2 linked regions of the Azoarcus sp. CIB genome follow. The protein of the gene in region 1 interacts with the protein of each later gene in a pairwise test. Links are inferred from orthologs where the notes say so. Each region holds a gene or a part of one and is shown in the gene's direction. Other genes may lie near its edges. The genes, in order: AzCIB_RS14365 and rlmB.

Region 1 (15,525 bases):
GCGGGTGCGCTGCTTGCGCAGCACTTCGATGGTCTTATCGACCTCGGCATCGCCGACGACCAGCACCGGACGCTCGACCTTGCTTTGCGAAAGATCACCCAATTCCACCTGCGGGTAGACTTCGAACACGGCGCTGAACGACAGCGTGCCCTCGGCTGCGGCTTCCTTCGGTTCGATACGGGGATAGCCGGCGACGCGCAGGTTCTGTTCGCGCACGGAATCACCGAACGCCTTTTCAACCGCAGCGCCGATCGCTTCGGAGCGCGCCTGCGACTCGTAGGTCTGGGCGACGATCTTGAGCGGCACCTTGCCAGGCCGGAAACCCGGCATCTTCACGGTACGCGCCATGCGCTTCAGGCGGGCATCGACTTCTTTGTCGATCTCGGCCATGGACACGGACATGTCGATGCGGCGCTCCAGCGCGCCCATTTCCTGGTTGGTCTGCATTAAATAACGATCCCTGACAAGTCAAAATTTACTCACGAGGCACCCGCCGGGTTTCGGGGACGCCAGCCCGACCATGGCGGACGAACGGAGCACGTAAAAAGTAGGTTTTCGATTCTAGCACAGCAGACGCCCCTTCCTTCCAGAGTCCTTCCGGCCGCAAAATGGGCCTTGAGAACTTGCGCATGGAATGACAAAACCACGGAACTTGGGTCGGCACACGCCCTCTGACGGGTGTCGGTGAACGGCTCGCCCCAGACAGGAGGAATCCAGATGACGATCTTCAATGCCTATCAGGCCCGCTTCGAGGCGGCTCGCGAAGAGGAGATGTCCATCCAGGAGTACCTGGAGTTGTGCCGGTCGGATCGTTCGGCGTACGCAACGGCTGCTGAGCGGATGCTGATGGCAATCGGCGAGCCGGGGCTGGTCGATACCCGCGTAGACCAGCGCCTGTCGCGCATCTTCTCGAACAAGATGCTCAAGATCTACCCGGCCTTCCGCGATTTCTACGGCATGGAAGAGGTGATCGAGCACATCGTTTCCTACTTCCGCCATGCGGCGCAGGGACTGGAGGAGAAGAAGCAGATCCTCTACCTGCTTGGACCGGTCGGCGGGGGCAAGTCGTCCCTCGCTGAGAAACTGAAGTCACTGATCGAAAACGTCCCGTTCTACGCGATCAAGGGGTCGCCGGTGCACGAGTCGCCACTGGGCCTGTTCGACGTGAATGAGGACGGCCGCCTGCTCGAGGACGATTTCGGCATCCCGCGCCGCTACCTCAACACGATCATGAGCCCGTGGGCGGTCAAGCGCCTGCATGAGTTCAACGGTGACATCACGCGCTTCCGCGTGGTGAAGTTGCGCCCGTCGGTACTGAAGCAGACCGCCGTCGCCAAGACCGAGCCGGGCGACGAGAACAACCAGGACATTTCGTCGCTGGTCGGCAAGATCGATATCCGCAAGCTCGAGCAGTACTCCCAGGACGACCCGGACGCGTACAGCTACTCGGGCGGTTTGTGCCTGGCGAACCGCGGCCTGCTCGAATTCGTCGAGATGTTCAAGGCGCCGATCAAGGTCCTGCACCCCTTGCTGACTGCGACGCAGGAAGGCAACTACAAGGGCACCGAGGGCTTCGGCGCGATCCCGTTCGACGGCATCGTGATGGCGCACTCGAACGAGTCGGAGTGGGTCGCATTCAAGAACAACCGCAACAACGAGGCCTTCCTCGACCGGATCTACACGGTGAAGGTGCCGTATTGCCTGCGCGTGTCCGACGAGGTGCATATCTACGAGAAGCTGCTCGTCGAGAGCTCGCTCGCGGACGCCCCGTGCGCACCGGATACGCTGCGCATGATGGGGCAGTTCGCCGTGCTGTCGCGCCTGAAGGAGCCCGAGAACTCGAGCATCTACTCGAAGATGCGCATCTATGATGGCGAGAACCTCAAGGACACCGATCCGAAGGCGAAGAGCTTCCAGGAGTATCGCGATTACGCCGGCGTCGACGAGGGCATGACCGGCCTGTCGACGCGTTTCGCGTTCAAGGCGCTGTCCAAGGTGTTCAACTTCGACCACCGCGAGGTGGCGGCGAACCCGGTGCACCTGATGTATGTGCTCGAACAGCAGATCGAGCAGGAACAGTACACGCCGGAGGTCGAGGCGCGCTACATGGGCTACATCAAGGAGTTCCTGGCGCCGCGTTACGCCGAATTCATCGGCAAGGAGATCCAGACGGCCTACCTGGAAAGCTACTCGGAGTACGGCCAGAACATCTTCGACCGCTACGTGACCTACGCCGACTTCTGGATCCAGGACCAGGAGTTCCGCGATCCGAACACGGGCGAGATCCTCGACCGCTCGGCCCTGAACGACGAGCTGGAGAAGATCGAGAAGCCCGCCGGCATCAGCAACCCGAAGGACTTCCGCAATGAGGTGGTGAACTTCGTGCTGCGCGCAAGGGCGAAACACGACGGCAAGAATCCGAGCTGGACGAGCTACGAGAAGCTGCGCGGCGTGATCGAGAAGAAGATGTTCTCGAACACCGAGGAGCTTCTGCCGGTGATCAGCTTCAACGCGAAGGCGAGCGCCGACGACCAGAAGAAGCACCAGGACTTCGTCGATCGCATGATCGACAAGGGCTATACCGAGAAGCAGGTGCGGCTGCTGTGCGAATGGTATCTGCGGGTCCGCAAGTCGTCGTGACCGACGCGCCGTCCGGACAAAGCGTCCGGACGGCGCTCCGCATCCCTGCCGGAGACACACATGACCCGCATCATCGATCGGCGGTTCGACAGCAAGAAGAAGAGCGCGGTCAATCGCCAGCGCTTCATGCGCCGCTTCAAGCAGCAGATTCGCCGCGCGGTGAACGACGCGATCCAGGATCGCTCCATTCGCGACCTCGACAACGGCGAGCAGATCACGATCCCGTCCAAGGATCTGAGCGAGCCGCAATTCCAGCACGGCCGCGGGGGCATCTGGGAACAGGTTTTCTCGGGCAACGATCAGTTCGCCAGCGGCGATCTGATCAACCGCCCCCCTTCCGGCGGGGGCGGAGGACGAGGCCAGGGCAAGGCGAGCAACGAGGGTGAAGGCGAAGACGACTTCGTGTTCCACCTGTCGCGCGAGGAATTTCTCGACATTTTCTTCGACGACCTTGCCCTGCCCAACCTGGTCCGCACCCAGCTCGCGCGCATCTCGGACTACAAGACCCAGCGAGCCGGCTTCAAGTCGGACGGCTCGCCGGCGAACATCAACATCGTGCGCTCGATGCGCGGCGCCCTGGGGCGCCGGCTCGCGCTCGGCTCGCCGTTTTCCGCGCGGTTGCGCGAACTGCAGAAGGAGCTGGACCGGGTCATCGAGGAGTCGGGCGAGGACTGTGAGGAAGCGCTGAAGCTCAAGGACGAGATCGGACGTCTGCGCGCGAAGATCGAGGCGATCCCCTTCATTGACAGCTTCGACCTGCGCTACAACAACCGCATCCGTGTGCCGAAACCGACGACGCAGGCGGTGATGTTCTGCGTGATGGACGTCTCGGGCTCGATGGACGAGGAGAAGAAGGCCACGGCGAAGCGTTTCTTCATGCTGCTTTACCTGTTCCTCACGCGCACCTACGAGCACATCGACGTCGTCTTCATCCGCCACCACACGGTGGCGAAGGAAGTGGACGAGGAAGAATTCTTCCATTCACGCGAATCCGGCGGCACGGTGGTGTCGAGCGCATTGAAGCTGATGCACGAGGTGATCGCCGAACGCTACGCGCACGGCACCTGGAACATCTACGGCGCCCAAGCCTCGGACGGCGACAACTGGGACAACGATTCGCCGATCTGCCGCGAGCTGCTGGGCTCGCAGATCCTGCCGTGGTGCCAGTACTTCGCTTACATCGAGATCACCCCCGGCGAACCGCAGAACCTGTGGCGGGAGTACGAGAAGCTGTCGGGCGAGCACAAGAACTTCGCCTTGCAGCGCATCGAGGAACCGGCCGACATCTATCCGGTGTTTCGCGAACTCTTCAAGAAGAATTTCGTATGAAGCGCGCCACCTCAAAGAAGGTCAAGCAGCTGCCGGCGACGTCCGAGTGGACTTTCGAGGCCATCGACGCCTACCACACCGAGATCGCGCGCGTGGCGGCGAACTTCAGCCTGGACACCTATCCGGCGCAGATCGAGCTGATCACCTCTGAACAAATGATGGACGCATATGCGTCGGTCGGCATGCCAGTGAACTACCACCACTGGTCCTTCGGCAAGCACTTCCTCTCGACGGAGAAGAGCTACCGGCGCGGCCAGATGGGCCTGGCCTACGAGATCGTCATCAATTCGAATCCCTGCATCGCCTACCTCATGGAGGAGAACACGCTGACGATGCAGGCGCTGGTGATCGCGCATGCGGCCTACGGACACAACAGCTTCTTCAAGGGCAACTATCTCTTCCGCACCTGGACGAACGCGGATGCCATCGTCGACTACCTGATCTTCGCGCGAAACTACATTGCGCATTGCGAGGAGCGCTACGGCGAGGAGGAGGTAGAGCTGCTGCTCGACTCCTGCCATGCGCTGATGAACCTGGGCGTGGACCGCTACAAGCGTCCGCCCAAGCTGTCGCTTGCGAAGGAGAAGCTGCGCCAGGCGGAGCGCACGGAGTACCTGCAGAGCCAGGTCAATGAGCTGTGGCGGACGCTGCCGGTCCACGACGCCAGGCCGGGCAAGGTCGCGGCCCTGCGCTTTCCGCCCGAGCCCGAGGAGAACCTGCTGTACTTCGTCGAAAAACATGCACCGCTGCTGGAGCCCTGGCAGCGCGAAGTCGTGCGTATCGTGCGCAAGGTCGCGCAGTATTTCTTCCCACAGCGCCAGACGCAGGTCATGAACGAGGGCTGGGCGTGCTTCTGGCACTACACCCTGATCAACAAGCTGTACGACGAGGGCCTGCTTGCGGACAGCTTCATGCTCGAATTCCTGCAGTCGCACACCAACGTGGTGTACCAGCCCTCCTATAACGATCGCTGGTACAGCGGGATCAACCCGTACGCGCTGGGTTTCGCGATGTGGCAGGACATCAAGCGCATCTGCGAGGATCCGACCGAGGAAGACCGGGCGTGGTTTCCCGATATCGCGGGCAGCGACTGGCGCGAGACCTTCGACTTCGCGATGAAGAACTTCAAGGACGAAAGTTTCGTCGCGCAATACCTGTCGCCGAAGATCATGCGCGACTTCCGCATGTTCGCGATCCTCGACGACGAACACGCGGCGAAGCTCAAGGTCTCGGCGATCCACGACGAGACGGGCTATCGGCGCGTGCGCGAGATCCTGTCCGACCAGTACAACCTCGGCAGTCGCGAGCCGAACATCCAGGTCTGGAACGTGGATCTGCGCGGCGACCGCTCGCTGACGCTGCGTCACCAGCAGTACCGCCAGCGGCCGCTGGGCGGCAGCATCGACGAGGTAATGAAGCACATGGCGCGGTTGTGGGGCTTCACGGTGCGGCTCGAGACCCAGCACGAGGACGGGAGCGTCGAGCTGGTGCAGGAGACGCGCCTCGAAAAGCGCCGCGGGCAGGCCGAGAACTAGGCGGCTGCCCCTAAGCCCCCGCGCGCGCAACCAACCGCTGAACGCCGGCACGTCGGATGGACACGCCGGCGTTCCTGTTTCGGGGCATCGGAAGACGCGCACCGCGCAGTCATGCGGGTGCCTCGCATGACACACTTTTGTCCGGCACCATCGATCGCACATTGACGTCATAAATCGGACAGGGGCTAGAATCGGGCATTTCCCTTCCCGCCGGAGGCTCCATGTTCCTGCCGCCCAAACCGATCTACCCGGTAGACGGCATCCGTACGATCGAAGCATTGGTCGCCCCACATGCGCAGCCCAGCCTGATGGAGCGTGCTGGCCGCGTCGCCGCGGAGGAAGCCGTGCGCCTCACGCAGGATCGCGCGGGACATGTCCTGATCGCCTGCGGCCCTGGAAACAACGGCGGGGACGGCTTCGTGATGGCGCGCCGCCTGCTACAGGCCGGACGCAACGTTACGGTCGCCTTTGCAGACGACGCGACGAAGCTGCCGCGTGACGCCGCGGCCGCCTTTGCGGCATGGCGAGCGGCAGGCGGCGAGACCGTCTCGGACTTTCCGGCGGCGCCGGCAAACGGGTGGGCGCTGGTGGTCGACGCCTTGTTCGGCATCGGATTGCGCCGCCCTGTAACCGGGCGACATGCGCAGTGGATCGAGGCGCTCAACGCACAACACGCGCCACGACTGGCGATCGACATCCCGAGCGGACTCGACGCCGATACCGGGCGGGTGCTGGGTACGGTCTTCCATGCGACCACGACGCTGACTTTCCTGGCACTCAAGCCCGGGCTTCTCACGCTCGACGGACCGGACATCGCCGGCGTCGTCAACGTGCACCGACTCGACATCGACCCGCCGAATTACCTGCTGCCCAAGGGCCTGCAGATCCAGCCGGGCATCCTCAAGCCCTTCCTCAAGCAGCGCCTGCAGAACACCCACAAGGGGTGCTACGGTGACGTCGGCATCATAGGCGGAGCGAGAGGCATGACCGGGGCGGCCCTGCTTGCGGGACGCGCGGCGTTGAAACTGGGCTGCGGGCGGGTACTCACCGGCCTGGTCGACGTCGCGGCGCCGGCGGTCGACTTCACGCAGCCCGAGTTGATGTTGCAGCGCCCGGACGACGTCATCGAACACGCGACCGTCCTCGCGCTGGGCCCGGGGCTGGGCGACGGCGAGGCCGCCACCGGGCTGCTCGAACGGGCGATCCGGCGGCCGCGCCCCATCGTGCTCGACGCCGACGCCCTGAACATCGTCGCCGCCTCGGAAAACCTGCGATCGCTCGTCGCCGCGCGCGAGGCGCCTACGGTGATGACGCCGCACCCCGGCGAAGCAGGACGCTTGCTGCGCTCGAACACGGCCGGCGTCCAGAGCGATCGCGTCGCAAGCGCCCTGGAACTTGCGCGCACCTTCAATGCGGTGGTGGTCCTCAAAGGCAGCGGGAGCGTGATCGCGACACCGGACGGCCGCTGGCTGATCAACAGCACGGGCCATCCCGGCATGGCAAGCGCGGGCATGGGCGACGTGCTCACCGGACTGATCGCGAGCCTGATCGGACAAGGGTGGCCGGCCGAATCCGGCCTCATCGCGGCGGTGCATCTGCACGGCGCGGCGGCCGACCGGCTCGCGCGCGAAGGCATCGGTCCGGTGGGTCTGACGGCGAGCGAAGTCGCAGAGGCTTCGCGCGGCATCTTCAACGCCTGGACGATCCAGGCAACCAAGGGGCACTGAATGCCGCAGACGGCGCGGGCGGTGATTTTCCACGAAAGACGCAGGTTCTTCGCCCATCATCGTCCGGCGGGACTGTTAGAATCGACGGGTCCGATTTTGTAACAGACCAATGCCGCAGATCAGCGTCGACCGCCTCAGGCCGGGCGTATTCATTTCACTGGCCTCGCTAGGCTGGATGGACCATCCTTTTCTGCTGAACCGCTTCTGCCTCTCGAACGAGAAGCAGATCCAGGCGCTGCGCGAAATGGGCATCACCGAGGTCGAATGGGACCCGGCGCGCAGCACGGCGGAACCTCTCCCGCTGCGCACAGCGGATGCTCAGGCGCCGGAGCCGGACTTCGGCACGGCAGCCCTCGCGGGCATGCAGGACGAGAAACGGGTGCGCATCGAACGGGTGCGCGAGCAGCGTGAAGGCCTCGCACGGCGCGAGCGTCTGTTCGAGCAGCAGGCAATTGCCGCGGGCGATGTGTTCCGGTCGCTGGTGAGCCGACCGCAAGACGCGCAGCGGCAGGCCAATGCGCTGGTCGGCAGCTTGGTGGAGAACCTGCTCGGCAACGACAGCATGGTGATCCATCTGGTGAATCAGAAGAGCCGCGAAGGTGGCCTGGCGTTCCACGCGCTCAACGTCATGGCGCTATCGCTGATGTTGGGCAAGGCGCTGGGACTCTCCGAGGAGGAGATGCGCCACCTCGGCCTGGGCGCCCTGCTCCACGACATTGGCAAGCAGGAGATTCCGCCGCGCATCCTGCGCAACACGAAACGCACGGGTCCGGAGGAGGATTTCTACCGCGCCCACGTGGGCTATGGGATCAAGGCGCTCAGCGGCATGCGCGACTTGCCCGTGCCGGTGCGCAACGTCATCGCCTGCCACCACGAATTTTTTGACGGCAACGGCTTTCCCAACCGGCTGGCGGGTGAAAAGATCCCCCGCCTCGCCCGCATCGCAGCCATCGCGAACCGCTACGACAACCTGTGCAACCCCTTCGACCTGCGCGAGGCCAAGGCGCCGGCCGAGGCGCTGCGCCAGATCTTCCGCACCGAGAGCAAGCACTACGACGAGCAGTTCGTGCAGCTGTTCATCAGGACGCTGGGGGTCTATCCGCCGGGCACCTTCGTAGCGCTGTCGAACGGCGGTGTCGGCATGGTCGTCGAGACCAATCCGGCGAACCTCCTCCATCCGCTCGTGATGCTGCACGACCCGGACATTCCGCGTTCCGAAGCCATGCTCGTGGACCTGCGCGACGCTGACCTGAAGGTGGAAGCGGCGCTGAGCCCGGCGACCCTGCCGATCGAGACCGTCGAATACCTCGCGCCGCGCGGGCGGCTCGACTACTTTGTGGACGGGAGCAAGAACTGAGCGTCGTCCGCGGCTGACGGCGCGAAGTGCGTTCAGCCCCTGCCCTGCACGACGCCCGGGCGGCCGGGCAGGCGGATCGCTCCGGTCGCGAGCCCCGTCCCCGCGAGGATCACCGCGCATCCCGCAAGCATGTTCAAGGTGATCGCCTCGTCGAGCAGCATTGCCCCCCACAGCATGCCGAAGACCGGAATCAGGAAGGTGACGGCGATCGCACGCGCAGGGCCGATACGTGCGATAAGGCGGAAGTACATGACATAGGCAACGCCGGTGCAAGCGAACGCGAGCAGAAGAACGGCGATCCAGGCCTCTTGCGCCGGCATCGCTTGCGGCCAAAACCAGACGGCGAAGGGAGCGAGCACCAGCGCGGCGTAGAGCTGGCTGCCGGTCGCAATCGCCATGGGATCCACGCCCGACAGGTAGCGTTTGGTGAAATTCGCCGCGATGCCGTAGTTCAGCGTCGCCGCAAGGCAGGCGGCCACCGCCCAGCCCGATCCCCCGGCACGGAACGAAGCCTTGCCCCACACCAGGATCAGGACGCCCAGCACGCCAACGAGCAGGCCGACGGTCGCAGGGCCGGACAACCGGTCCTTGAGCCAGACCCACGCGACCACAGCGGCAAACAGCGGCGACGTGGCATTCACGATGGATGCGAAACCCGCCGTGACGGACAGCGCGGCCCAGGCGTACAGTACGAAGGGCAAGGCGGAGTTGGTCACGCCGACGAAGAGCAGCGGTCCGGCCTTGCGCCACAGCGGGGCGAGTTCTCCGCGCCATGCGAGCACGGGCAGCAGCAACAGGGCTGCGAGACCGACCCGAAGCTCGATCAGCGCCGCGGGGCCGAACTGAGGCGCCGCAACCCGCATGAAGAGAAACGATCCGCCCCACAGGGCGGCAAGGATCAGCAGTTCGGATGCGTCACGCGGTTTCATTTCCGCTCCCGAAAACGTCGGCCCGCCGTCGAGGCACGATTGCCCCGGCCTGCGGCGGAACCGCTAGAATTTCTGTTTCATCATACCGAGCCGTGCCCGCCATGAACCTGTCACAACAACTGCGCATCGAAATTCAGCGCAATGTCGCCGCATCGCTCGCCGAAGACGTCGGCACCGGCGACCTGACGGCGCGCCTGATCGCCGCCGGAACCGACGCCCGCGGCCGGGTGATCACGCGCGAAGAGGCCGTCGTGTGCGGCACTGCCTGGTTCGATGCCGCCTTCGCGGCGCTGAGCTCCGCCGCCACGATCATCTGGCACGTGCGCGACGGCGACCGCGTCGAGGCAGGCCAGGTGCTGTGCGACGTCGTCGCCAACGCACGGGTGCTGCTCACGGCCGAACGCACCGCACTCAACTTCCTGCAACTGCTGTCCGGCACCGCCACTGTCACGCGCGGCTTCGTCGACGCGGTCGCGGGCACCGGCGCGAAGATCGTCGACACGCGCAAGACGCTGCCCGGATTGCGCCTGGCGCAGAAGTACGCGGTCGCCGTGGGCGGCGGGACCAACCACCGCGTCGGCCTCTACGACGGCATCCTGATCAAGGAAAACCACATCATCGCGGCGGGAAGCGTCGCCCGCGTGATGGAGGAAGCGAAGAAGATCGCTCCCTCCAACGTGTTCATCGAAATCGAGGTCGAAAACCTCGATCAGCTCGAGGAAGCGCTGGCCGCCGGCGCGAAGATGATCCTCCTCGACAACATGGACCTCGCGACGATGCGCGAGGCGGTGCGCATCACCGCCGGCCGCGCCGAACTCGAAGCCTCGGGCGGCGTGAACCTGGAGAAGGTGCGCGCCATCGCCGAAACCGGGGTCGACCGAATCTCCATCGGCAGCCTCACCAAGGACGTCCGCGCCCTCGACCTGTCGCTGCGCCACATCGAGGAGTAAGCGGCCCCGGCGCGGGGCCGGGAACCGGTTCCGCGCGCTTCAGGCCTCGAGGTGCTCGACGATGAAACGCTTGACCGCGTCGACGTCGGGCGCCATCACCTCGACCCGCTGCGGCAGCGCCTCGATGCCTTCGAGTTCCGCGGGGCGTTCGGGCTCGCGGCCGAGGGCCTCGCGGATCGTGTCGGCGAACTTGACCGGCAGCGCGGTCTCGAGCACCAGCAGGGGCACGCCGGCAGGCACGGAGTCGGCACAGTCCCAGGCCACCTTGACCCCGTCCGCGGTGTGCGTATCGACCACTGTTCCGTATGTCTCGAACACCTGCTTGATGGTCGCGAGCCGGTCGGCATGGGTGCTGCGGCCGGAGACGAAGGCGTAATTCCTGGAATCGGCAAACTCGCCGCTGGCAGCAAGATCGAACGTCCCGCCGGCGTCGACGGACTTCCACAGCTCGGCGACGCGCTGCGGGTTGCGGCCGACGAGGTCGAAGACGAAGCGCTCGAAGTTCGACGCCTTGGAGATGTCCATCGACGGACTCGACGTGACCTGGGTTTCCGCGGCCTTGCGCGGACGGTACACGCCGGTATGGAAGAACTCGTCGAGAACGTCGTTCTCGTTCGTCGCCAGGATCAGGCGCGAGACCGGCAGGCCCATCTGGCGTGCGATGTGGCCGGCGCAGATGTTGCCGAAATTGCCCGACGGCACGCAGAAGGCGACCTGCTCGTCGTTCGACTTCGTCGCGGCGAAATAGCCCTTGAAGTAATACACGATCTGGGCCGCGACACGCGCCCAGTTGATCGAATTGACCGCGCCGATCTTGTACTTCGCCTTGAATGCGGCGTCGTTCGAGACGGCCTTCACGATGTCCTGGGCGTCGTCGAACATGCCGGTGACGGCGATGTTGTAGATGTTGGCGTCCTGCAGCGAATACATCTGCGCGCGCTGGAAGGGGCTCATCTTGCCGTGCGGGGACAGCATGAACACGGTCACGCCGTGCTTGCCGCGCATCGCATATTCGGCGGCCGAGCCGGTGTCGCCGGAGGTCGCGCCGAGGATGTTGATCGTCTCGCCGCGCTTGTCGAGCACGTACTCGAACAGGTTGCCGAGGAGCTGCATCGCCATGTCCTTGAACGCCAGCGTCGGGCCGTTCGACAGCTCGAGCAGGCCGAAACGGCCCGCTTCCAGCCAGCGCACGGGCGTGATGTCGGCCGCGTTGTCGCCGGGGCGGACGAAACGATAGACGTCGGCGGTATAGGTCTTGTCGCAGATCGCCTTGAGGTCGGCCGCGGGGATGTCGGTGATGTACTTCGACAGGATCGCGAAGGCGAGATCCGCGTAGGACATCCCGCGCCATGCGTCGAGTTCGGCACGCGTCACCTGCGGGTAGGTCTCGGGCAGGTACAGGCCACCATCGGGCGCGAGACCGCCAAGCAGGATGTCGCAAAACTCGGGACGGGCGGCGTGGCCGCGGGTGGACAGGTACTTCACGGGCAGATCCTTAAATGGGTGTGTTCGTCAGAGGACGAAAGGCACGGCGACGCGGAAGTTTCCGCATGCGGCCGTGCCTGCCGTCGCGCCCGCGCCCGCGCCCCGGAAGATCGACGCGCGGGTCCGCACGGGGCGATTACTGCAGGTTTTCCATGCGCAGGCGCGTGATCCTGCCCTGCACGACGGGAAGCGCCTCGATCTTTGCGATTGCGGCGTTGGCGTTCTTCTCGACCGTTTCATGCGTCAGCATGATGATGTCGGTCTGGAACGAGCCCTCGGGGGCTTCCTTCTGGATCATCGCCTCGATCGAGATGCCGCTGTCGGCAAGGATGCGGGTGATGTCGGCGAGCACGCCCGGCTTGTCCTCGACGCGCATGCGCAGGTAGTAGGAAGTGATGACTTCCTCGATCGGCAGCACCTTCAGGTCGCGCACCTGGTCCGGCTGGAACGCGAGGTGCGGCACGCGGTGCTCTGGGTCGGCGGTGTGCAGGCGGGTGACGTCGACGAGGTCGGCGATCACGGCGCTGGCCGTCGGCTCGGCGCCGGCGCCCTTGCCGTAGTACAGGGTCGCACCCACCGCATCGCCGTGCACGACGACGGCGTTCATCGCACCCTCGACGTTGGCGATCAGGCGCTTGGCGGGGATCAGGGTCGGATGCACGCGCAGTTCGATGCCTTCCGGGCGCATGCGCGAGATGCCCAGCAGCTTGATGCGGTAGCCGAGTTGTTCAGCATAGGTGATATCGACGCTGTCGAGCGCGGTGATGCCCTCGACGTGGGCGGCGGAGAACTGCATGGGCACGCCGAACGCGATCGCGCTCATGATCGTGGCCTTGTGCGCCGCGTCGATGCCCTCGATGTCGAAGGTCGGGTCGGCTTCGGCGTAACCGAGCGCCTGCGCTTCCTTGAGGACGTCGGCGAACGGCAGGCCCTTGTCGCGCATCTCCGACAGGATGAAGTTGGTCGTGCCGTTGATGATGCCGGCGAGCCACTGGATGCGGTTGGCCGAGAGGCCTTCGCGCAGGGCCTTGATGATGGGGATGCCGCCGGCGACCGCCGCCTCGAAGGCGACCATCACGCCCTTCTTCTGCGCGGCGGCGAAAATCTCGTTGCCGTGCACGGCAAGCAGCGCCTTGTTCGCGGTGACGACGTGCTTGCCGTTCTCGATCGCCTTGAGCACCAGCTCCTTCGCGATGCCGTAGCCGCCGATCAGCTCGACGACGATGTCGATCTCGGGATCGGTAACGACGGAAAAGGCGTCGTCGGTGAGGCGCGGGCCGGGGCCGGCGACTTTGCGCGCGAGTTCGAGGTTTTTGTCGGCCACTGCAGTAATGCGGATCGGGCGACCGGCGCGACGGGTAATTTCCTCCTCGTTGCGTTTCAGAACGGTGAAGGTACCGCCACCGACGGTACCGATGCCCAGCAGGCCAACATTGATCGCTTTCATAAGAACTCGTTGAGTTTTGTCTTCAGATGGGTGAAACGGAGTGCTTCAGGTGCCGTGACGCTTGCGATAGCTTTCGAGGAAGCGTGCGACGCGTCCGATCGCGTCGCGCAGGTCGTCTTCGTGCGGCAGGAACACAAGACGGAAGTGATCCGGGTGCGGCCAGTTGAAACCGGTGCCCTGCACCAGCAGCACGCGCTCCTGCTCGAGCAGCTCGGCGATGAAGGCCTGGTCGTCCTCGATGGGATACATCCTGGGATCGAGCTTCGGGAACATGTACAACGTCGCCTTCGGCTTGACGCAGCTGACGCCTGGGATGGCAGAGATCAGCTCGTAGGCGAGGTCGCGCTGGCGGCGCATGCGCCCGCCCTCGGCGACGAGATCGTCGATGCTCTGGTAGCCGCCCAGCGCCGTCTGGATCGCGAACTGCCCCGGCACGTTCGCACACAGGCGCATCGAGGCGAGCATGTTGAGCCCCTCGATGTAGTCCTGGGCGTGGCGCTTGTCGCCGCACACGACCATCCACCCGGCGCGGTAGCCGCAGGATCGGTAGTTCTTCGACAGGCCGTTGAAGATGATGGTCAGCACGTCCTCGGACAGTGCGGCCATCGACGTGTGGGTGACGCCGTCGTACAGAACCTTGTCGTAGACCTCGTCGGCGTACAGGATCAGGCCGAATTCGCGCGCCAGATCGATGATGCCGCGCAGGATCTCGTCCGGATACAGCGCGCCGGTCGGATTGTTCGGGTTGATGACGACGATGGCGCGTGTGTTCGGCGTGATGCGGGCGCGCATGTCGTCGAGGTCGGGCAGCCAGCCGTTGGCCTCGTCGCACAGGTAATGAACCGGACGGCCGCCGGACAGGCTCACGGCCGCGGTCCACAGCGGGTAGTCCGGCGCGGGGACGAGCACCTCGTCGCCGACGTTGAGCAGCGCGTTCATCGCCATCACGATCAGCTCGGACACGCCGTTGCCGATGTAAATGTCCTCGATCGTCACACCCTTGATCTGCTTCTGTTGGGTGTAGTGCATCACCGCCTTGCGCGCCGCGAAGATGCCTTTGGAATCCGAGTAGCCCGCCGAGTTCGGCAGGTTGCGGATCATGTCCATCTGGATTTCTTCAGGGGCGTCGAAGCCGAACGCGGCGAGGTTGCCGATGTTCAGCTTGATGATCTTGTGCCCCTCGTCTTCCATTTGCTTGGCGCGCGTGAGGACCGGACCGCGGATGTCGTAGCAGACGTTGGCGAGCTTGGCAGACTTGCGGACCTGCGGGAGCCGCGGGGCTTCGGGCTGCCCCTTCGTTTGTTCGGGCGGGACAGCAACCCGCAGTTTCGGCTCGACGCTCATCGCACTCCGTCCTTTCTTTCGCATGTTCCACTCCGCGCCGGACTCCCGGCGCGCCGTCGGCCCCGTGCCGCACGGGCATGCAGCTGCCGGTGGGCCGGAAAACCAAAAGAATGTATCTTATCCAAGCCTGTATCCCCCGGCAATTTTGCCGACCGAGCGAATCCCATGAAACTGAACCTCCAACAGAAAGCCGACCTCAACGTCGTAACCGGCTACGGCACAGACCACCTGATGATCAACAAGGCGCGGCACGACGGCAGCACGCTGGTCACTGCCGACCGCATCGTCGCCAATTGGGCGCCGGGCGGCCTCGCGGGCCTGAGCGCCGACGATTTCGCCGTGGTATGCGAGCTGAGGCCCGAAGTGGTTCTCATCGGCACCGGGAGCCGCCAGCGCTTCCCTACGCCGCAGGTGCTGCGCCCGCTGATCGAGGCACGCATCGGCTTCGAGATCATGGACTTGCCGGCGGCCTGCCGCACCTACAACATTCTCGTCGCCGAGGGGCGCTCCGTCGTGGCCGCCCTGCTCTTCGACTCGGACTGAGGACAGGGGCGCTCCCGGAATACCACCGGCAGCGCCATCCGGATCACGCAGCCGTTGTCATTCCCCCGGCTCCTCCGCTACGCTGATTGCGACAACCGACAACGGAGAGCCCCATGAATACGACAAACACGGCGTCCGCGGCCGACTTCACGCTCCCCGCGACCGGCGGCGCGAGCGTCACCCTCTCGGCACTGCGCGGGCGCAAGCTCGTCCTGTACTTCTATCCGAAGGACAACACC
Region 2 (15,357 bases), 2.4 Mb from region 1 along the record:
AGCCCCATCCGCCGCGCCGATCCGTTCTACGAGCGCGAGTCGGCCAGCTACGAGCATCCTCTGCCGAGTCGCGAGTATGTCGAACAGACGCTCGCCGAGCAGGGCGTGCCGATGACTTTCCAGGAACTGTGTGCCGCACTCGACGTGAGTGGCGAGGAAACGGGACTGTTCGAGCGGCGCCTGCGGGCGATGCAGCGCGACGGCGAACTGTTGCGCAACCGCCGCGACGCCTATCTGCTCCCGAACAAGGCGGACCTGATCCGCGGACGCGTGTCGGGGCATGCCGACGGATTCGGCTTCCTGATCCGCGACGACGGTCAGCCCGACGTGTTCCTCGGGCCGAAGGAGATGCGCGAGGTGCTGCACGGCGATCGCGTGATCATCCGCGTCACGGGCACGGACCGGCGCGGACGTCCCGAAGGCAAGGTCGTGGAAGTTCTGGAGCGCGCGAATACGCGCATCGTCGGCCGCGTGCTCAACGAGCATGGGGTGCAGGTGGTGGTGCCGGAAAACCGGCGTATCGCGCAGGACATCCTGGTTGCGCCGGGGGGCAAGAAGGCCCAGCCGGGCCAGGTGGTCACGGTCGAACTGATCGCACAGCCGACCAAGGTCGCGCAACCGATCGGACGCGTGATCGAGGTGCTCGGCAACTATGCGGATCCGGGCATGGAAATCGAGATCGCGCTGCGCAAGCACGAGTTGCCCTTCGAGTTCTCGTCCGAGGCGAAGGCCGAGACGCGCAAATTGCCGGCTACCGTGCGCAAGAAGGATTGGGCGGGGCGCGAGGACATCACGAAGCTGCCGCTGGTGACGATAGACGGCGAAACGGCGAAGGACTTCGACGACGCGGTGTACTGCGAGCGCCAGGGGCGCGGTTACCGTCTGATCGTCGCGATCGCGGACGTCTCGCATTACGTGCAGCCCGGCAGCGCGCTCGATGACGAGGCGCAGGAACGCGGCAACTCGGTGTATTTCCCGCGCCGCGTGATCCCGATGCTGCCCGAGAAGCTCAGTAATGGTCTGTGCTCGCTCAATCCGCAGGTCGAGCGCCTGTGCATGGTGTGCGACATGAGCGTCGGGCCGACGGGGGACATCAAAGCGTATCGCTTCTACCCGGCGGTGATGTTCTCGCACGCGCGTCTGACTTACACGCAGGTGGCTGCGGCGCTATACGACAAGGATGCGGCGGCGCGCGACGCGGTGGGCGAATTGCTGCCGCATCTCGAGAACCTCGACAAGCTCTTCCGCGTGCTGCTGAAGGCGCGCGCGAAGCGCGGCGCGATCGACTTCGAGACGACCGAGACGCGCATGATCTTCGACGCCGAGGGCAAGATCGAGCGCATCGTCGCGGAGGTGCGCAACGATGCGCATCGCCTGATTGAGGAATGCATGCTCGCAGCCAACGTGTGTGCGTCGGAGTTCCTGCAGGAACGCGAGCATCCCGCGCTGTACCGCGTTCATGAAGGTCCGACGCCGGGCAAGCTCGAGAAGCTGCGCGGCTTCCTGGCCGAGTTTGGCCTCGGCGTGAGCGGCGGGGACGAGCCCAAGGCGGGCGACTACGCGAAGTTGCTGGAGACGGTGAAGGACCGCCCGGACGCGCAGCTGCTGCAGACGGTGATGCTGCGTTCGCTGCGTCAGGCCGTGTATAGCCCGGACAATGTGGGCCACTTCGGCCTCGCGTACGAGGCGTATACCCACTTCACGTCGCCGATCCGGCGTTACCCAGACCTGTTGGTGCATCGCTCGATCAAGGCCGCGCTCGAGAGCCGTACCTACGAGGCCGGCGACTGGGACGAGATCGGCCTGCACTGCTCGGCGACCGAGCGGCGCGCGGACGAGGCGACGCGCGATGTGGTTGCGTGGCTGAAGTGTTACTACATGCAGGACAAGGTCGGCGCCGAATTCACCGGCAGCGTGTCGGCGGTGGTACCCTTCGGCCTCTTCGTCGCCCTCGACGACATTTTCATCGAGGGGCTGGTCCATATTTCGGAGCTCGGCAGCGACTACTTCCACTTCGACGAGACGCGCCATGAGCTCGCCGGTGAGCGCACGGGTGCGCGTTTCCGCTTGTCGGACCGCGTGCGGGTGCAGGTCGTGCGGGTCGATCTGGAAACGACCAAGATCGACTTCCGCCTGATCGAAGGCGCGCCGCGCGCGACCGAACGGGCCGGGAAAACGGCGAAGGACAAGGCCACTGCAGCGAAGGCTGTACCGAAGGCAGCGGTCGCGACCGCGGCTCCGGTCGCGGCAGCGCCGAAGGCCAAAGGCGGCCGGAAGACGACGGCCGCGCCCGCTGTGGCGCCCGAAGTGTCCGTCGTGCCGGTGAAGAAGTCACGGACGACGCGCAAGACCGCCGTCGTAGCGGCCCCCGAAGTAGCGCCCGCAGCGCCGGGCAAGGGCGCCGGGAGGGCCAGGGCGAAGTCTGAGGTAGCCGAGACGAAGCCGACGAAGGTCGCCGGTGCGACGAAGAAGGTCGCCCAGGTCGCCGAGCCGGCGGCACCGGTCAAGGTCACCGGCGCGAAAAAGGCAACCGGGGAAACGACGGCCCGCAAACTTGCCAAGACCGCCAAGGTGACGAAGACGAGCACGGCTCCGAAGGCGGACAAGGCTCCAAATGCGGAGAAGGCTCCGAAGGCGGAGAAGGCTCCGAAGGCGGAGAAGGCTCCGAAGGCGGAGAAGGCAGCCGAGCCGAAAACTGAAACTGCAGCATCTACGAGGAAGGTGAAACGCCGTGGCTAACAAACCCACAAACCGTTCCCGCCCGCAGCAGGCGGAGCATGCCGAGGCGCCCGCAGCAGGGCGCGCGGAGTCGCGCCTGATCTATGGCTTCCATTCCGTGTTGGGCAAGCTGCGCCGCGACCCGGAGGCGGTGTTCGAGCTGTATCTGTCGTCCGCCCGCACCGACGCGCGCTCGAAGGACGTGCAGCGGCTGGCCGAGGCGCAGAAGGTGCGCATCATCCAGGCCGAGGCGGACCGGCTCGACGGCATGGTCGGCACGCGCCGGCATCAGGGCGTGATCGCGCGCGTCGATGCGCGCAGCCGCGACATCAAGCTCGCCGACGTGCTCGACGTGCTGGAAGAGAATGCACTGATCCTGGTGCTCGACGGCGTGCAGGATCCGCACAACCTCGGCGCCTGCCTGCGTGTGGCGGATGCGGCCGGGGCGCACGCGGTGGTGGCGCCGAAGGATCGTGCCGTGGGGCTCAACGCGACCGCGGTGAAGGTCGCGAGCGGCGCGGCCGATTCGGTGCCCTACATTACGGTGACCAACCTCGCGCGCGCGCTGCGCGAGATGCAGGAGGCCGGCGTGTGGGTCGTCGGCGCGACGGGCGAGGCGGAGAAGTCGCTGTACGAGATCGACCAGAAGGGGCCGGTCGCGTGGGTGATGGGCGCCGAAGGCGAGGGGCTGCGCCGACTGACGCGCGAGACCTGCGACGAACTGGCGAAGATCCCGATGCTCGGTACCGTCGAGAGCATCAACGTGTCGGTCGCGAGCGGAATCTGCCTGTTCGAGGCGCGGCGCCAGCGCGGCGGCTGAACGCGGCCTTTCGGGGACGCGCCGCAGGGCGTTCCCCACGGACCGTTTCGTGCCGTCCGCTAATCTAGACCATTCTTGTTCCGGTTCGCGGCGGCGCGAATCTTGCATAGATTTCACCATGCTGCGCGTACTCGTCATCGATGAATCCCGTGCCCGGGCGGCCGAAATCTGTGCCGGGCTGGCGCTCGCCGGTCACCAGGTGGCCGCCGTGCTGGCTTCATCTTCGGATTTGAGCGCGCAGATCGAGTCGATCCGGCCGGACGTGATCCTGATCGAGACCGATTCGCCGTCGCGCGATACGCTGGAGAACCTCGCGGTGATGAACGCGGCAATGCCGCGCCCGGTGATCATCTTCGCGCAGGAAGGCGACGAGGAGACGATTCGCGCCGCGGTGAAGGCGGGCGTGTCGACCTACGTGGTCGACGGGCTGGATCCCGGGCGCCTGAAGCCCGTGATCGACGTCGCCGTGGCCAGTTTCGCGGAGCATCAGGCCTTGCGCAGCGAGCTTGCCGCGGCGACGAAGAAGCTTTCCGAGCGCAAGCTGATCGACCGTGCCAAGGGCCTGCTGATGAAATCGCGCGGGATGGACGAGGCCGAGGCCTACGCCGCCCTGCGCAAGCTCGCGATGGAACGCGCGAAACCGATGGCGGCCGTCGCGCAGGATCTCATCGACATGGCGAAGTACCTGCTGTAGCAGGGCTTGTGCACAGTCCCGGCGGCCTGTCCGTCGCCCCTCGCCCGAACGGGCGAAATTCCCCGAATCAAGCCGAAGTCCGCTCGCGATTGGTGCAATAGCCCTTGGTTGTGCACTGCAATAGTGCGGCCGCCATGCGTTCCCGCCGCATGTTCCATCATGCCTCGTTGCTACCGAAACCCTTGCCGATAAGGGTGTCTGGCGTCGTTTGCGGTGCCTGGCATGGCATCTGCTAAACGAGTCCTGAGTCGAATCAACGGCGGTTCGACAGCGGATTGACCGGTTCCAAAGCAGGGACTGGTGCAAGCTACGGACAACGGCGTCCATCCCCGCGGTACTTGTTGCGCGGGCGGTGAGCGCCGTTTTTGTTTTTCTGGCCTGCAGGGAGATGAAGATGAGTGCATTCGACGACAATGGCATCACGCGGCGCGACTTCATGCGGCGGACGATGGCGCTTTCGGGAGCGGCGATGATGGGTTCTGCAGGGCTGGGGGCGAGCAGCAGCGTGTGGGCGGCCGGGTCGGATGCGCCGGAGAAGAAAGAGATCCGCGTCGGCTTCATTCCGCTGACCGACTGCTCGTCGGTGGTGATGGCCGCGGTGCAGAAGTTCGACGAGAAGTACGGCATCAAGATCATCCCAACCAAGGAAGCGAGCTGGGCGTCGGTGCGCGACAAGCTCGTATCCGGCGAGCTCGACGCTGCGCACGTGCTGTACGGCCTCGTGTATGGCGTGCATCTGGGCATCGGCGGGCCGAAGAAGGACATGGCGGTGCTGATGAACCTGAACCACAACGGCCAGGCGATCACGCTCGCGAACAAGCTGAAGGAGCAGGGCGTCACGGACGGCGCGGGGCTGAAGAAGCTGATCACCGCGAAGCCGGGCGAGTACACCTTCGCGCAGACCTTCCCGACCGGCACGCACGCGATGTGGCTGTACTACTGGCTGGCCGCGCATGACATCAATCCGCTGAAGGACGTGAAGGTCATCACCGTGCCGCCGCCGCAGATGGTCGCGAACATGCGCGTGGGCAACATGGACGGTTTCTGCGTCGGCGAGCCGTGGAACAACCGCGCGATCATGGACAAGATCGGCTTCACCGCGGTGACGACGCAGGACATCTGGACCGATCATCCGGAGAAGGTGCTCGGCACGACAGCCGACTGGGTCGCCAAGCATCCGAACGCGGCGCGCGCGCTGACGGCGGCGATCCTCGAGGCCGGGCGCTGGATCGACGCCTCGCTGCCGAACCGCCGTACGACCGCCGAGACGGTGGCGCAGAAGTCCTATATCAACACGGACATGGACGTGATCCTCGAGCGCATGCTCGGCCGCTATTCCAACGGCCTTGGAAAGAGCTGGGACGACCCGAACTACATGAAGTTCTACAACGACGGCGCGGTGAACTTCCCCTACCTCACCGACGGCATGTGGTTCCTGACGCAGCATCGGCGCTGGGGACTGCTCGATCGCGACGTCGATTACCTCGCCGTGGCGAAGCAGATCAACCGCATCGATATCTACAAGCAGGCGGCGACGGCGGCGAACGTGCCGCTGCCCAAGAGCGACATGCGCAGCCACAAGCTGATCGACGGCGTGGTGTGGGATGGCAAGGATCCGAAGAAGTACGCGGGTTCGTTCAAGGTCAGGGCCTGAGCGGGAGGAGGCGGCGATGACGCTGGCAGTGGTGGCGGACCGGAACGACGCCGGGACCGCGGAAGTCAGGGGGTTGCGCGCGGTGCTCGCGGCGCGCGGCAAGGACGGGACGGTGAAGGTGGTGGCGGCCGAGGCGCCCGCGGCAGTGCCGGGAGGGGGCGCAGGTGCGCGCCTGGGCGGCTGGCTGCGCGCGCTGGCGGCGGCAGTGCTGCCGCCACTGGCCGGGCTCGCGTTGCTGATCGGCTTGTGGCATCTGGCGACGATGAACGGCGGCGGCATCCCGACGCCGGGCAAGACCTGGGACGCCGCGGTGGTGATCTTTGCCGATCCGTTCTACCGCGTCGGGCCCAACGACCAGGGCATCGGCTGGAACGTGCTGGCCTCGCTGCAGCGCGTGGCAATCGGCTTCGGCATCGCGGCGCTGGTGGGCATCCCGGCGGGCTTCCTGTTGGGGCGCTTCGCGGTGCTGTCGCAGATGATGAACCCGATCATCAGCCTGCTGCGGCCGGTGAGCCCGCTCGCGTGGCTGCCGATCGGCCTGCTGGTGTTCCAGCGCGCCGACCCGGCGGCGACCTGGACGATCTTCATCTGCTCGATCTGGCCGATGATCCTCAACACCGCACAGGGCGTGACGCGCGTGCCGCAGGACTACCTCAACGTCGCGCGGGTGCTGAATCTCTCCGAATGGAAGGTGTTCACGAAGATCCTGTTCCCGGCGGTGCTGCCCTACATGCTGACGGGCATCCGCCTGTCGATCGGCACGGCGTGGCTGGTGATCGTCGCGGCCGAGATGCTGACGGGCGGCGTGGGCATCGGCTTCTGGGTGTGGGATGAGTGGAACAACCTCAAGGTCGAGCACATCATCATCGCGATCTTCGTGATCGGCATCGTCGGCCTGATCCTCGAGCAGGCGCTGATGCTGGTGGCGCGACGCTTCAACTACGAAAACCGCTGAGCGGCGGAGGAGACATCATGAAGAAGATCGTACAGATCGAGAACGTCGGCCAGGTCTTCAACACGAAGAGCGGCCCCTTCACGGCGTTGCGCGACATCACGCTGGACATTCACGAGGGCGAGAGCGTCGCGCTGATCGGGCACTCGGGCTGCGGCAAGTCGACGCTGCTGAACCTGATCGCGGGGCTGACGCGGCCGACCTCGGGCGTGATGCTGTGCGACGGGCGCGAGATCGCGGGCCCCGGCCCCGAGCGCGCGGTGGTGTTCCAGAACCATTCGCTGCTGCCGTGGCTCACGTGCTACGACAACGTGTATCTCGCGGTCGATCGCGTGTTCGGCGCGAAGGAGGGCAAGGCGAAGTTGAAGCAGCGCACGCAGGAGGCGCTGGCGCTGGTCGGGCTGTCGCACGCCGAGACGAAGTTCCCGCACGAGATCTCGGGTGGCATGAAGCAGCGCGTCGGCATCGCCCGCGCGCTGTCGATGGAGCCGCGCATCCTGCTGATGGACGAGCCTTTCGGCGCACTCGATGCGCTCACGCGCGCGATGCTGCAGGATGAGCTGGTGAAGATCCTCGCGGCGACACGGGCGACGATGGTGATGGTGACCCACGATGTCGACGAGGCAGTGCTGTTATCCGACCGCGTGGTGATGCTGACCAACGGGCCTGCAGCGACGATCGGCGAGATCCTCGACGTGAAGCTCGAGCGTCCGCGCGATCGCCTGGCGCTCGCGGAGTTGCCGGAGTTCGCGCACTGCCGTGCGGCGGTGCTGGATTTCCTCTACAAGAAGCAGCTGAAGCGCGCGGCATGAGCGGAGCGGCGGCGGGAGGGGCTGTGCGACCTCCCCCCGTCGCGCGCGTTCGTCGAAGCGATTGTGCGGCCCGTGTCACGACGTACGGGTGACGCGGCAATGATGCGCGGTTATCATCTCCCAAGCCCGGAACCGGAGAAAAACTGCGATGGCAATGCACTTCTACTACAACGGACATACCTACGAGATCGAGACGGCCCCGCTGAGCTGGGACGATGCCTCGGCGAACGCCCTGGGGCTCGCATGGAGTGACGAAGGCCGGTTGGAGGGGGCCGGTCTCGGCGGCCCGTTGATCGTTCCGTCCTATCTTTCGCTGATCGGTTCCGCTGCCGAAAACGCCGCGATCCTCAAGAACCTGAAGCCGTCGGTTCCCAAGGGGGCGACGGTGGCCACGGACGGTGGAAACGCGAGCTATCTCTGGCTCGGCGCGTCGGACGTGCAAAGCGAAGGCAACTGGCAGTGGCTGGACGGCACGCTGCTTGGGTCGGGTTACCAGAACTGGGGTTCCGGTAGCCTCGGCGGCGAGCCGGACAACTTTGGCGGGGTGCAGAACTTCCTCGCCATCGCTACCGGCAAGTGGCCCGCGCCGGCGGGCGGCCTCGGCGCGCCGGGGCAGTGGAATGACCTGGATGGCGCGAACCTGCTGTGGTCGGTCGTCGAGTGGGATGGTCTGATCGGCACGGTTGGCAACGACAAGCTGACCGGCACCGCAGGCGACGACGTCATCGACGGCAATGCCGGCAACGACACGGTCAAGGCGGGCGACGGCGATGACATCATCTACATGGGTACGGGTAATGACAACGTCCAGACAGGCAATGGCACCAATGCGGTGTTCGCCGAAATCGGCCTGGTGGATGATAACGACGGCAACGATCGCGTTACCGGCGGCAGCGGCGACGACTTCATCGCGCCGGGTACGGGCAACGACAACGTGCGCGCCGGCGACGGCAACAATGTCGTGATCGGAGGCGAAGGCGACGACATCATCACCACCGGGGCCGGGAACGACACGATCGATCCGGATGGTTACTACGCCGAGGACGGTGATGGTGCTGCGGGCAACGACACGATCAAGACCGGCGCCGGCGATGACCTCATCTTCCTCGGTGAGGGCGCGGACAAGGTGTGGGGTGGTGCGGGCAGCGACACCTTCGTGTTCGACACGCTGTTCACCGCGCCCAGCACCACGGTGTTCAAGCAGGACGGCACGCAGGTCACCAAGGCGACGGTGCATCGCATCAACGATTTCGACGCGACCGTGGACAAGCTGGGCTTCGATGCCAACGAGTTCCAGTCCCTTGCGGGATTTACCGCGACGAACTTCGTCAAGGGCAGCGGGCTGACCGCCGCGAGCTCGAACGAGACGGGTGTGGACGATTTCCTGATCTACGACACCGCCTCGGGCAAGCTCTATTACGACGAAGACGGCAATCACGCGGGATCTGCGCCGGTCCTGCTCGGGATCGTGACCGGCCACATGGCCGATCTGGATGCCTCCGATATCGAAATTTTCCTGTAAGTCCTGGTGACGGCGCCCCCGCACGGGGGCGCCGTGTGTCAACCGCTCGCGCGCCGCGAGGGGCTGCGGCGCCCTGCCGCCGGCCGGGTCAATCCGGATCCTTCTTTCTCCATTCTTGCTGCCGAGTGAGCGCGGGGCTCCTGCTCAGGGCCGCGCCACCCGCTTCATCGCGGCAACTGCGGGCCGACCTGGCCCGGTCTCCGATGATTTCGGCCCCGCGCACGCCCCTCCGGTGTCGCTATGTTGTGGTGCAACATCCCGCGAGATGCACCGGAATGGTGCCTGGGTCTTCATGCTTGATGCTCGGTCGGAGATTGTCGGTGTGTGTGTTATTGATTTAAAAATAATGACTTACGAAAATGCGTGGGGACTGGCACCCATTTTGCGTTAGGTGAACCGCAAGCCGGGGCAACGAGGCTCCGGCGAAGTGCTTGGTGCAGAGCATGCGGACAACGGCGTCCGTCGTTTCTTCGGAATTTCGATCCCGGGGGCGACGCGATGCCGTTTTTTTTCGCCTTACGGAGTGGAGATCGATCATGGCCAAGGTGTTACTCGTTGGTGCCGGCCCCGGCGCGGCAGACCTGCTGACGCTGCGTGCCGCGCGCGCCATCGCTGAGGCCGATGTGCTGCTGGCCGATGCACTGGTGACGGACGAAGTGCTCGCGCTGGCGAAGCCGACGGCGCGCGTGCTGCGGGTCGGCAAGCGCGCCGGGATGAAGTCGGCCGCGCAGGAGTTCATTCACCGTGCGATGGCGCGCTATGCGCGGCGTGGCCTGACCGTGGCGCGGGTGAAGGGCGGCGACCCCTTCGTGTTCGGGCGCGGCGGCGAGGAAATGGATTACCTGCGTGCGCTCGGCATCGAGGTCGAGGTGATCCACGGCCTGACGGCGGGCGTCGCGGTGACCGGTGCCGCCGGCATCCCGGTGACGCATCGCGCGCACTGCTTCGGCGTGACGATGGTGACCGGCCACACCGAGGACGGCACGGAGCCGGACTGGTCCGCACTGGCGAAAAGCGGCACGACGCTGGTGATCTACATGGGCCTCGGCGCCTTGCCGCGCATCGCCGAAAGCCTCGCTGCGGGCGGCCTGTCGCGCGCGACGCCAGCCGCGGTGATCGCCCACGGCACGCTGCCGACGCAGCAGCAGGTGGTCGGCACGCTCGCCGACATCGCCGAGCGCGCCCGTGCCGCGGCACTGCCGGCGCCGGCGCTGATCGTGATCGGCGACCTTGCGGCCTATGCCGAGAATCGCTTCGCCCGGTCCTCTTCCGAATCCTCCCCCGAATTCATCTTCCGCGCTGCCTGAAGGAGCCCGCCATGAAAAAACAGAAACTCGTGATGATCGGTAACGGCATGGCCGGCTGTCGCACGCTCGAAGAGCTGCTGAAGCTCGCCCCGGACCTGTACGAGATCACCGTGTTCGGCGCCGAGCCGCACGGCAACTACAACCGTATCCTGCTGTCGCCGGTGCTCGCCGGCGAGATGACGCTGCCGGAGATCATGCTCAACGATCTCGACTGGTATCGCGACAACGACATCACGTTGCATGCCGGCAAGATGGTGACGAAGATCGACCGCATCAAGCGCAAGATCATCGCGTCCGACGGCACCGAGGCCGACTACGACCGCCTGCTGATCGCGACCGGCTCGACGCCCTTCATCCCGCCGATTCCCGGGGCGGACCTGTCGGGCGTGCTGGCCTACCGCGACATCGGCGACACCGAGGCGATGATAGCGGCCTCGACGCAGTACAAGCACGCGGTGGTGATCGGCGCCGGCCTGCTGGGCCTGGAGGCGGCGAACGGCCTGATGCTGCGCGGCATGAGCGTGACGGTGGTGCATCTGGCCGACTGGATCATGGAGCGCCAGCTCGACAAGCCGGCCGCCGACATGCTGCAGGCTTCGCTCGAGGCCAAGGGCATGAACTTCCTGCTGTCGAAGCAGACCGAGGCGCTGATCCGCGGTGAGGGTGGGCGTGTATCCGCGGTGCGCTTCAAGGACGGCATGGAGATCCCGGCGGACCTCGTGGTCGTCGCGGCCGGCATCCGCCCGAACTTCGCGCTGGCCGAGTCGGCCGGCATCTACTGCGGCACCGGCCGTGCGCGCGGCATCGCGGTGTCCGACACGCTGCAGACCGTCACCGACCCGCGCGTGTATGCGGTCGGCGAGTGCGTCGCGCACCGCGGCATCGCCTACGGCCTGGTCGCGCCGCTGTTCGAACAGGGCAAGGTGTGCGCGAACCACCTCGCGAACTTCGGCATCGGCCGCTACGAAGGCTCGGTGACCTCGACCAAGCTGAAGGTGACCGGCATCGACGTGTTCTCGGCGGGCGACTTCAGCGGCGGCGCGGACACCGAGGAGATCGTCCTGCACGACAAGCAGGGCGGCGTTTACAAGCGCATCGTGATCAAGAACAACCGCATCGTCGGTTCGGTGCTGTACGGCGACACCGCCGACGGCACCTGGTACTTCCAGCTGATGAAGGATCAGCAGGACATCCACGGGATCCGTGACCACCTGATGTTCGGCCAGAACCACCTGGGCGATGCGGGCCACAAGGGCGAGAACAAGGCCGCCTCGATGGCCGACACCGCCGAGGTGTGCGGCTGCAACGGCGTGTGCAAGGGCACCATCGTCAAGGCCATCAAGGAGAAGGGGCTCTTCACCGTCGATGAGGTGAAGAAGCACACCAAGGCGGCGTCCTCCTGCGGTTCCTGCACGGGCCTCGTGGAGCAGATCCTCGCCTCGACGGTCGGCGGTGCCTACCAGGCGGTGAGTGCCCACGACAAGGCGGTGTGCGGCTGCACCGAGCTGTCGCACGGTGACGTGCGCCGCGCAATCCGCGAGCACAAGCTGCTGAACATCCCCGACACGATGGAAACCTTGTCGTGGAAGACGCCCAACGGTTGCTCGACCTGCCGCCCGGCGCTGAACTACTACCTGATCTCGACCTGGCCGCACGAGGCGAAGGACGATCCGCAGAGCCGCTTCATCAACGAGCGCGCGCACGCCAACATCCAGAAGGACGGCACCTATTCGGTGGTGCCGCAGATGCTGGGCGGGGTGACCACTCCGGCGGAGTTGAAGCGCATCGCCGAGGTCGCCGAGAAGTACAACGTGCCGACGGTGAAGGTGACCGGCGGCCAGCGCATCGACCTCCTGGGCATCAAGAAGGAAGACCTGCCCAGCGTATGGAAGGACCTCGGCATGCCTTCGGGCCACGCCTACGGCAAGAGCATCCGCACGGTGAAGACCTGCGTCGGCGCCGAGCACTGCCGCTTCGGCACGCAGCGTTCGATGTCGATGGGCATCGACCTGGAACGGATGCTGTTCGGCATGTGGAGCCCGCACAAGGTGAAGCTCGCGGTGTCCGGCTGCCCGCGCAACTGCGCCGAGGCCGGCATCAAGGACGTCGGTGTGATCGGGGTCGATTCGGGCTGGGAGCTGTATGTCGCAGGCAACGGCGGCATCAAGACCGAGGTCGCGCAGTTCCTGTGCAAGGTCCAGACGCGCGAGGAGGTGATGGAGTACTCCGGCGCCTTCCTGCAGCTCTACCGCGAGGAAGGCTACTACCTCGAGCGCACCGTGCATTACGTCGAGCGCGTCGGTCTGGAGTACGTGAAGAAGCACGTGCTCGACGACGCCGACAAGCGCAAGGCGCTGTTCGAGCGGCTGCTCTTCGCCTTGCAGGACGCGAAGGATCCGTGGGCCGAGCGCTACGCCGCCGACGCTGTGCCTGCCGTGCGCCGCGAATTCGAGATGCTGGAGATCTGAACGTGGAGATTGAATTCATGAGCACCATCGAGTCGAGCCTGGAAGCGGGCTGGAAACTGATCTGCGCGGTCGAGGACATCCCGGTCCTGGGTTCGCGCGTCGTGAAGTCGGCGAGCGGCGACATCGCGATCTTCCGCAACGCCGAAGACGAGGTCTTCGCGGTGCACGACAAGTGCCCGCATAAGCAGGGACCGCTGTCGCAGGGCATCGTGCATGGGCGCCAGGTGACCTGCCCGCTGCACGGCTGGAAGATCCAGCTCGAGTCCGGCGAGGCGGTCGCCCCGGACGTCGGCTGCACCAAGTCCTTCGCAGTGAAAGTCGAGGGCGGCCGAGTGCTGCTGAAGGTTTGATGAAACGTAGGGCGGATGAGCCGAAGGCGTTATCCGCCGCATGGAGGAGCCTGAAGCTGCCATTCGGCGGAAGGCGCTTCGCTTTTCCGCCCTACGGTCGCCGCATTCGCATTCTGGAGTTGTAAATGGACAAGCAATCCTTCCTCAAGGCCGGACACCCCCCGACGCTGCTGGCCTCCTTCCTGTACTTCGACCTCGCCTTCATGGTGTGGGTCATCCTCGGGCCGCTGGGCGTGCAGATCGCCACGGACCTGGGGCTCGACCACGCGCAGAAGGGCCTGATGGTGGCGGTGCCGGTGCTCGCCGGCGCGATCCTGCGCATCTTCATGGGCGTGCTGGTCGACCACCTGAAGCCCAAGATGGCTGGTGCCATCGGCCAGGTCATCGTGATCTGCGCGCTCTTCGTTGCGTGGCAGTTCGGCATCCACAGCTACGAGCAGACGCTGCTCCTGGGCGTGTTCCTCGGCTTCGCCGGGGCCGCCTTCGCGGTCGCTCTGCCGCTGGCGTCGCGCTGGTATCCGCCGGAGCACCAAGGCACCGCGCTGGGCATCGCCGGCGCCGGCAACTCGGGCACCGCGCTTGCCGCGCTGTTCGCACCGGGGCTGGCGGCGGCCTTCGGCTGGACCAACGTGTTCGGCCTCGCACTGATCCCGCTCGCGCTGGTGTTCGTGTTCTACCTGGTCGTCGCCAAGGATGCGCCCGAGTGCCCGCCGGCCAAGCCGCTCGCCGAGTACTTCAAGGTGCTGAAGGACAAGGACGCGTGGTGGTTCATGTTCTTCTACTCGGTGACCTTCGGCGGCTTCGTCGGGCTGGCGTCCTCGCTGACGATCTACTTCAATACCCAGTATGGGCTCGACGCGAAGATGGCCGGTTACTTCACCGCGGCCTGCGTGTTCGCCGGCTCGCTGGTACGCCCGATCGGCGGTCGCGTCGCCGACCGCGTCGGCGGCATCAAGAGCCTGTCGGTGATGTATGTGTTCGCGGCAATCTTCCTCGCGATCGTCGGTATCGGACTGCCGGAGGCGTGGATGGCGCTGGCCGTGTTCGTGCTGGCGATGCTCGCGCTGGGCATGGGCAACGGCGCGGTGTTCCAGCTCGTGCCGCAGCGCTTCCGCAAGGAGATCGGCGTGATGACGGGCCTCGTGGGCATGGCGGGTGGCGTCGGCGGCTTCTACCTCGCGTCCTCGCTCGGCTACGCGAAGCAGGTCACCGGCAGCTATCAGCTGGGCTTCATGATCTTTGCCGGGTTGGCACTCGCTGCGCTGGTCGGGCTCACGTCGGTGAAGACCCGCTGGCGCACGACCTGGGGCGCGGCGCACCTGACTTCGGCGCGCATCTGAGGCGCGCATCTGAGGCGTAAATTCGAGGCCCGAACGGAGAGCCCCAGCATGAACAAGGCCACTACCCTGGATGTTCCGTCCGCGACGCCGCTGCCGGCGCCCGCGGGCGCGCGCCGGCCGGGCAAGGCCGTGCCGCTCTCCGTCCGCCTCGGTCACGCCACCCAACAAGGCCTGCGTCCGCGCAACGAGGACTTCGTCGGCGCAGCGACGCCCGAGGGCGCGGAACTCGAAGCCAAGGGCCTGATGCTCGCCGTCGCCGACGGGGTCGGCGGCCACGCCAACGGGCGCGAGGCGGCCGAATACACCGTGCGCGGGCTGCTCGCGGACTACTACGCGACGCCCGACACCTGGAGCGTCGAGAAATCGATCGATACCGTGGTCGGCGCGATCAACCGCTGGCTGCTCGCGCAGTCGGCCAAGTCGCGCGATTACGCGGGCATGGCGACGACGCTCACCGCGGTGGTGCTGCGCGGGCGGCGCTACTACGTCGCGCATGTCGGCGACTCACGCGCCTACCTGTGGCACGACGGCGTGTTGCGCCGCCTGACCGAAGACCACACCTGGGAACACCCCGAACTCGACAACGTGCTGCGTCGCGCCGTGGGGCTCGATGCGCAGCTGCTGGTGGATTTCGACGACGGCGAGCTGGCGGTCGGCGACCGCTTCCTGCTCGTGAGCGACGGCGTGTGGAACACGCTGGGCGACGATGGCATGGGCGAG

Evidence for each region.
Region 2: the proteins of AzCIB_RS14365 (region 1) and rlmB interact in binary tests that used the Escherichia coli proteins (3 or more experiments, as listed by UniProt). The link is inferred for Azoarcus sp. CIB from one-to-one orthologs.

The regions. Positions count from the first base shown.
Region 1 is NZ_CP011072.1:3,241,785-3,257,309, forward strand. Bases 4,994-7,978 are described here. They hold AzCIB_RS14365 (bifunctional ADP-dependent NAD(P)H-hydrate dehydratase/NAD(P)H-hydrate epimerase), read left to right. Parts: upstream 4,994-5,725; coding sequence 5,726-7,231; downstream 7,232-7,978. Other genes in these bases: AzCIB_RS14360 (SpoVR family protein), read left to right, coding at 4,994-5,504; AzCIB_RS14370 (cyclic di-GMP phosphodiesterase), read left to right, coding at 7,341-7,978. Also shown: tig (trigger factor), read right to left, coding at 1-447; AzCIB_RS14350 (PrkA family serine protein kinase), read left to right, coding at 718-2,640; AzCIB_RS14355 (YeaH/YhbH family protein), read left to right, coding at 2,701-3,969; more of AzCIB_RS14360, read left to right, coding at 3,966-4,993; more of AzCIB_RS14370, read left to right, coding at 7,979-8,588; AzCIB_RS14375 (DMT family transporter), read right to left, coding at 8,621-9,517; nadC (carboxylating nicotinate-nucleotide diphosphorylase), read left to right, coding at 9,619-10,467; thrC (threonine synthase), read right to left, coding at 10,507-11,952; AzCIB_RS14390 (homoserine dehydrogenase), read right to left, coding at 12,089-13,399; AzCIB_RS14395 (pyridoxal phosphate-dependent aminotransferase), read right to left, coding at 13,445-14,743; AzCIB_RS14400 (Mth938-like domain-containing protein), read left to right, coding at 14,909-15,286; AzCIB_RS14405 (peroxiredoxin), read left to right, coding at 15,400-15,525. UniProt on the Escherichia coli protein: Bifunctional enzyme that catalyzes the epimerization of the S- and R-forms of NAD(P)HX and the dehydration of the S-form of NAD(P)HX at the expense of ADP, which is converted to AMP.
Region 2 is NZ_CP011072.1:817,982-833,338, forward strand. What follows is about bases 1,860-4,676. They hold rlmB (23S rRNA (guanosine(2251)-2'-O)-methyltransferase RlmB), read left to right. Parts: upstream 1,860-2,815; coding sequence 2,816-3,538; downstream 3,539-4,676. Other genes in these bases: rnr (ribonuclease R), read left to right, coding at 1,860-2,739; AzCIB_RS03650 (ANTAR domain-containing response regulator), read left to right, coding at 3,657-4,232. Also shown: more of rnr, read left to right, coding at 1-1,859; AzCIB_RS03655 (CmpA/NrtA family ABC transporter substrate-binding protein), read left to right, coding at 4,702-5,886; ntrB (nitrate ABC transporter permease), read left to right, coding at 5,903-6,841; AzCIB_RS03665 (ABC transporter ATP-binding protein), read left to right, coding at 6,859-7,650; AzCIB_RS03670 (hypothetical protein), read left to right, coding at 7,799-9,172; cobA (uroporphyrinogen-III C-methyltransferase), read left to right, coding at 9,709-10,479; nitrite reductase large subunit NirB, read left to right, coding at 10,491-12,947; nitrite reductase small subunit NirD, read left to right, coding at 12,965-13,297; AzCIB_RS03690 (nitrate/nitrite transporter), read left to right, coding at 13,423-14,637; AzCIB_RS03695 (bifunctional protein-serine/threonine kinase/phosphatase), read left to right, coding at 14,686-15,357. UniProt on the Escherichia coli protein: Specifically methylates the ribose of guanosine 2251 in 23S rRNA.